DNA from 3 places in the Mesorhizobium sp. 131-3-5 genome. Region 3 is predicted to be linked to each of the others. Evidence: riboswitches for the same ligand, from Rfam matches in the RefSeq annotation. Region 3 holds a riboswitch; each other region holds the start of a gene.

Region 1 (2,261 bases), on a different replicon from region 3:
GAGGCCAAGATCCGTCATCGCGTTCATCCCCAAACCCCTCAGGCGACACTGCGCAGGGCCGGCCGGCCATCGTCGGCAAGGCGCGGACCGATGAAGCGGGCGTACCAGTCGACAAACTGGATCACGCCGCCCTCATGCAGCTCCGAATAGGGGCCGGGTTCATAGGCCGGCGACTGGATGCCGAAGGCGTTTTCCTCGACGATGCGGCGATCCTGGTCGTTGGTCTCGGTCCAGACATGGGTGAGTTCGGCAAGATCGTAGTCGACACCCTCGACCGCATCCTTGTGAATCAGCCATTTGGTCGTCACCGCGGTTTCCGTGGCGCTGATCGGCAGCACGCGGAAGGTGACGGCGTGGTCGCCCAGAATGTGGTTCCACGTCGTCGGATAGTGATAGAGCAGCAAGGAACCGATGCGGTCGTCGGAGACGCTGTCGGACAGGTTCTTCTTCACCGCCCGCTTGCCGGTCATCGTGTAGCTGACCGCATCGCGCAGCAGCGGCGCGCGGGTGGCGCGGTATTGCCCGGCCGGATCGATGCGGAACTTGCTCGGCAGGCCGGCCGCTTCGCATTTGGCCCAGTGTGCCAGCATCTCCGGATCGCTGTCGGCGCCTTGCACGCCGGTCACCGTCGGGGCTTCCGGGAAGGTTTTGCACAGCTCCGGGTGATTGCCGGCGCAGTGGTAGCACTCGCGGTTGTTTTCCCAGACGAGCTTCCAGTTGCCCTTCTCGACGATCGTGCTCTCGAAGGCGATCTTGGCTTCGCTGAGCCGGTGCGGCTTGAGATAGGGTTCGATCATCGCCCGCATCGGCGAGAAGTCGGCGGGTTCCTTGGCCAGGCAGATGAAGATATAGCCGGCCACGCTTTCGCAGGCGACCGGCTTCAGGCCGAACTGGCTCTTGTCGAAACCGTCGGCCATCTGGCGGGCAAACAGCAGCCTTCCGTCCAGCTCATAGGTCCATTGGTGATAGGGGCAGACCAGCTTGGCGGCCATGCCCTTGTCGGTGTTGCAGACGCGGCTACCGCGGTGGCGGCAGGAATTGTGGAAAGCGTTGATCTTGCCCTGCTGATCGCGCACCAGCACGACCGGATAGTCGCCGATCTGCACGGTGATGAAGCTGCCGGGCTTGGGCAGTTCGCAATCATGGCCGACGAACAGCCAGTCGCGATACCAGATCAGCTCCATGTCGAGCTTGAAGAAATCGGGATCGGTATAGAAGGGCTGCTCGAGCGAGAAGCCCTCTCTGCGGCTGTTCAAGAGCCTCAGCATATCGTTGCGCGCTTCCATGTCCTGTCCTCATACGTCAAGGACTGAACTGGTGGTGATTGAGGAAGGATGAGACGCAGGCCGGCGAAAGCCGGGCGCGCGCCATCCGCCTCTTGACCGCCCACCGCGATCAGTCGAGCTCAAAAATCTCGGGCTGGTTTCCGGGCTCTGGAGTGTCCTTGCGGACGGTCGCGACACCTTCCCAGGCTTTCGCCCAGTGGTCTCCCGTTGCGACTTGAACTCCACCACCGTTGCGGGGGCAGCGCCGGATTTTGACCGGCTTCCCAATTCTCCACCCCGTCGTCACGAAGCGGCACCTGAGATGACATGATCTAATCACGACGGCGTTTGCGACATCGGCATGAAAGCGACATCGCATCCATGCGGCGCGACACGCATGCGCAACGATCTGGGCGCGGACAGCGGTCACGAAAATCGTCTTCGCCGATAGCTGTACCTGGCTGTCAAAATCGACCCGGAACAGGGGCAAAAAAGGTTAACGGTTTCGAAAAGTGACTATTAGCGGATTCTAAAATCGAACCGAACGGTTCGTTTCTGTTGACGGTGCGTGCAGGACGGTGTGAACACTGGACCTCCGATACAGTCTGTGATCTTGCGGCTGGCTTTTATTAAGTGATTGATATCAAGAAGAAAAATTTATGGCGAGGAAACCTCTGGCACAATTTCAAGTGGTGGATTCTTGGTCCACACGGAACAACTTCGTGATTGGAAACGGCGATCTGGCTTTCCCACATCGGGGCTGTCCGAACGACGCGATTTCAATCCCAAGACACGCCGCTAGACGGACGGAAAAAATACTGGAGTACTAAAAATGAAAAAGATTGTTCTCACTGCCGCCGCCCTTCTGGCCATTTCCGGCAGCGCCTTCGCTGGTAGCGACCACTACGGTTCGAATGCCGCCGCAGCCACGACTGTCGACAGCTCGTACACCGCTTCGACCAAGAAGTCGGAACCGGCTGCTCAGACGCCTGCCCA
Region 2 (2,261 bases), on a different replicon from region 3:
GAGATCATCCTCGGCTACAACATCCGCATCAATTCGTCCTCACCGTTCGAAACCGCTCGGCAAGGCGTGGTGCTCTACGCCCAGAACGGCAAGACCATGATCAAGAACGCCGTCTGGCTGGCGGTCATCATGTGGGGTGTCTCCTTCGTCATCTTCCTGCTGATGCTGGCCCCGGCCGCCGCCATTCTTTTCCTCATGCCAGGGCAACTCGCCGGCTGGGCTTTCGTGCTCGCCATCGTCTTTGCCTGGGCCTTCAAGGCGGCCTTCATCGAGCCCTTCGCCATCGCCTGCCTGATGCAGGTCTATTTCAAGACCATCGCCGGCCAGGTGCCTGATCCGGCCTGGGATGCCCGGCTGGCCGAGGCGTCGTCGAAGTTCCGAGAGTTGAAGGACAAGGCGCTGGCCTCCTTTGGCGGCTCGCGCTGGGGCACGGCCGGCGCGACGCACTGATCGGCGGGATTCGCCTGCGCAGCAGCAACCGTGTTGAGGTGCGCCACCGCTGACTTGAGTGGCGTCTCTCCTTGCCCGCAAAAAGTCTCGCTCATGATCAGATCGGGCAGCGGCAGCCGCCGGCCCCAGCCATGCGTTTCCAGGTCCGGTTTGGATGCGAACTCGGAAACCCGGCCGACGCAGAGATATGCGATCGGCGTCACGTGCTCGGGAATGGACAGCAGGCTCTTCAACGCTTGCGGCTCGATGATGCTGACCCAGCCGACGCCGACGCCTTCGGCACGCGCGGCCAGCCAGAAATTCTGCACCGCGCAGACCGTGCTGTAGAGATCCATCTCCGGATTGTGCCAACGTCCCAGCGGCGAGTTTTTTGAGCGCTCGCGGTCGCAGGTGATGCAGATGTTGAGGGCGCTTTCGCAGATGCCTTCAAGCTTGAGCTTGCGGTAGAGCGCCTGTCTTTCCACTTCGATTTCAGGCAATTCCTGCTCGCGCGCGGCCAGGAACAGGTCGCGCACATCAGCCCGTCGCGCGGCGTCGCGGATGACGATGAAATTCCACGGCTGCATGAAGCCGACCGACGGTGCATGGTGGGCGGCAAGCAGAAGCCGCGCCAGCACCGCGTCGTCGAGCCCGGTGGGCAGGAAATGGCTGCGCACGTCGCGCCGCGTGAACATGGCGCGGTAAACCGCGTCGCGCGCCATCTGGTCAAATCCATCACCCATAGCAGCGGTCATGTGTTCCGGCATCGCTCGTCCCCTTGCGATTGCAATAGCTCCACACCGTCAGAGCGCACTTTGTGCATCCAAGCGGACGCACGTCGCTCTGATGCCGTCCGCCTGACCATGCGGATGACGATGCCTGCCAGGCCGGTCTTCTGGCTTGGGATCAACCCGCGTCCGGTGCCTTCCCGTCATCGACAGTGGCATTTACCGGCGCGGTCCCCCTCACAGCGTTGGGCACGCCACGGAATTCAACCGTGTTCCCGATTCTCCCGCTTGCGACGGGCACCAGGCAGTAGCGGCGACCTTACGCCGAAGGCTCGGCCGCGCCAATCCCCGCAGCGACGCCAATGGACGCAGGCGCGATTTTCCCCAGCCATCAAGCTGCAATGCATGGCCATCGCGGCGCCGGGGCACTAGATAGGGAGCATGACAACCCGTCTCTACACGCATCCGATCTTCCTCGAACACATCACACCGCCCGGTCACCCCGAGCGGCCGGACCGCCTGCGCGCCATCGAGCGCGTGCTCGACGACGAGGCTTTTGCCGCGCTCGATCGTGTCAAAGCGCCGGAGGGCGACGAGGCCACCATCCTCTACGCCCATCCCGCCGATTTCGTCGCCCGTGTGCGTGCCGCCATTCCCGAAGAGGGTATTGCCCGCATCGATGCCGACACCACCGCCAGCCCGAAGAGCTGGCAGGCGGTGATCGCCGCGATCGGCGCGGCCAACGCCGCTGTTGACGACGTCTTTGCAGGCCGCGCCGACAACGTCTTCGTCGCCGCAAGGCCGCCCGGCCACCATGCCGAAAAGACCACCGCAATGGGCTTCTGCTTCTTCAACACGGCGGCGATTGCGGCGCGCTATGCGCAGAAGAAGCATGGCGCCGAGCGTGTCGCCGTCGTCGACTGGGATGTCCATCACGGCAACGGCACGCAGGATATTTTCTGGGACGATCCCTCGGTTCTCTATTGCTCGACGCACCAGATGCCGCTTTATCCCGGCACTGGCGCGAAGACCGAGACCGGCGCCGGCAACATCGTCAATGCACCCTTGGCGCCGCAGACCGGCAGTGAGGTGTTTCGCGATGCC
Region 3 (2,261 bases):
CTATGCCACCCAGGACGTGGAGATCGACGGATGCCTGGTCCGCCGCGGCGATGCCGTCCTGATGGCGTTCCATGCGGCGAACCGGGACGAAAAGGCCTTCGGCCCCGGCGCCAACAGGTTCGATGTCACCCGGCGGCACAACCCGCATTTGTCATTCGGCGAGGGGCCGCATGCCTGCCTGGGCGCTGCGCTGGCGCGCCTGGAATTGCGCTGCGCCTTCCCCGCGCTGTTCGGGCGGCTGGAGGATCTGGCGCTGACCATCGCTGCGGAGGACGTCGTCTACATGCCGTCTTACGTCATTCGCTGCCCGCAGCGCCTGCCGGTCAGCTTCCGCCCTTCCGTCGCTTAGAGAGTGCGGCATTCACCCCGGATTCGGTGATTCTCGGTTCGCCGGGGTGGCTGGTCTCGCACGAGGGGGGCGAGCATGCCCGGTTACGCACGATCGTGGCGCCGGCCTTCAGCAATCGCAGGGTGAAGCTGCTCGCGCAGCAGGTCGAGGCGATCGCCGCGCAGTTGTTCGAGACGCTGGCGGCCCAGCCCCAGTCCGCCGACCTGAGGCGCCACCTCTCCTTTCCGCTTCCGGACATGGCTATCAGCGTGCTGATGGGCGAGTGCGCAAGGACGCTGAGCGAAGCCGAGCGGAAACAAGTACCGGGATTCCCGGCTGACCGTGACGACCTGGCCCGACTTTACGCCCTTTGAGCCCGGCGACCTCGATCTGATCCGGCGTCGCCGATGGAGACAAGGATCTCTCCGAGCCTGCACTGATAAGAGGCGGCATCGTAAGCGGCTTTGGGCGAAAGAGACCGATCAGCGCAAGGGCATTATTCGCATCATCACATAAACATCTCGTTATATGTATTGACAAGGAGCGAAGCTGCTGTGATTGTGCGCATGTCGTGGTTCTCCGCGCGGCACTGCTGTAGCGGAGCTAAGAGGGAAGCCGGTGCGATGCCGGCGCTGCCCCCGCAACTGTTAGCGGCGAGCCAAGCCCATTGGTGTCACTGAGGCGAACGGCCTCGGGAAGACGGGCAGAGGCTTTGACCCGCGAGCCAGGAGACCTGCCACGACGAACAACGTCCACGGGCGGGGTGTCTCGGTGGCCGCGGTAGCCTGGCTTCGTGCCGCCTGCTCGCGCGTTCCTTGTCCCCACGCCCCAACCATCGGGGTATGGCATGACTGTCTCTCAACAAATTCCAGTGGCAACGCTCGGCGTGCCGCGTATCGGTCGACGGCGGGAACTCAAATTCGCGCTTGAAAGCTACTGGTCCGGAAAATCTCCCGCTGCCGACCTGCTCGCGACGGGGAAGGCGCTACGCGCCGCCAGCTGGAGGGAGCAGCACGATCGCGGCGTGTCGAAAATCCCGTCCAACGATTTCTCGCTTTATGACCATGTGCTCGACACCGTCGCCATGGTCGGCGCCGTGCCGGCACGATACACCTGGACTGACGGCGAGGTCCCACTCGATACCTATTTCGCAATGGCGCGCGGCAACCAAGATCAGGCCGCTGATTGCGGACATGCCGGTGACGAGCATGCGGCCAACGGGCATGGCCTTGCCGCGATGGAAATGACCAAATGGTTCGACACCAACTATCACTACATTGTGCCGGAACTTACCGACGATCAGAGCTTTGCCCTCTCGTCGGCGAAACCGGTCGATCATTTCCTCGAGGCCAAGGCGCTCGGCATCCACACGCGCCCGGTCCTGCTTGGACCGGTTACCTTTCTCAAGTTGGCGAAGTCACCTGAGGAAGGTTTCAACCCTGTCGCGCTCCTGCCACGGCTGCTGCCCGTCTACGAGGAGCTCCTGCGGAGGCTGAAGCTCGCGGGAGCCGATTGGGTGCAGATCGATGAGCCGGCGCTCGTGGTCGATCTGGTTCCCAACGAACGGGATGCGCTCCAATTCGCCTACTGCCGGCTGTCAAAAGCAGCACCGGAGTTGAAGATCATGGTCGCTACCTATTTCGGATCGCTGGGAGACAATCTCGAGACCGCAATTTCTCTGCCCGTGGCGGGACTGCACGTCGATCTCGTGCGCGCTCCAGAGCAGTTGGAGACCGTCGGCCGGCTCGCGCAGAAGGAACTTGTGCTCTCGCTCGGACTGATCGACGGCCGCAACGTCTGGCGTGCGAACTTGCCTGCCATACTTGACCGCACCAAGCCGATCGTCGCCGGCTGGCCGCTGGACCGCGTGGAGATTGCCCCGTCCTGCTCGATGCTGCATGTGCCGATCGACCTGGACATGGAGACGGCACTC

Evidence for each region. A riboswitch is a leader RNA that binds a small molecule or an ion and turns the genes downstream of it on or off. The one in region 3 is predicted to bind cobalamin.
Region 1: another riboswitch for cobalamin. It lies ahead of JG747_RS01935 (aromatic ring-hydroxylating oxygenase subunit alpha); the one in region 3 lies ahead of metE (5-methyltetrahydropteroyltriglutamate--homocysteine S-methyltransferase).
Region 2: another riboswitch for cobalamin. It lies ahead of bluB (5,6-dimethylbenzimidazole synthase); the one in region 3 lies ahead of metE (5-methyltetrahydropteroyltriglutamate--homocysteine S-methyltransferase).

Annotation. Positions count from the first base shown of each region.
Region 1 covers NZ_AP023254.1:425,108-427,368, reverse strand. The annotation lists gene JG747_RS01940 (hybrid-cluster NAD(P)-dependent oxidoreductase) at 1-18, opposite strand, end outside; gene JG747_RS01935 (aromatic ring-hydroxylating oxygenase subunit alpha) at 39-1,286, opposite strand; cobalamin riboswitch at 1,401-1,601, opposite strand; gene JG747_RS01930 (DUF680 domain-containing protein) at 2,098-2,261, shown strand, end outside.
Region 2 covers NZ_AP023254.1:5,530,634-5,532,894, reverse strand. The annotation lists gene JG747_RS27195 (hypothetical protein) at 1-450, shown strand, start outside; partial or broken gene bluB (5,6-dimethylbenzimidazole synthase) at 618-1,124, opposite strand; cobalamin riboswitch at 1,298-1,477, opposite strand; gene JG747_RS27185 (histone deacetylase family protein) at 1,599-2,261, shown strand, end outside.
Region 3 covers NZ_AP023255.1:407,607-409,867, reverse strand. The annotation lists gene JG747_RS34460 (cytochrome P450 family protein) at 1-349, shown strand, start outside; partial or broken gene JG747_RS34455 (cytochrome P450) at 316-609, shown strand; cobalamin riboswitch at 884-1,083, shown strand; gene metE (5-methyltetrahydropteroyltriglutamate--homocysteine S-methyltransferase) at 1,200-2,261, shown strand, end outside.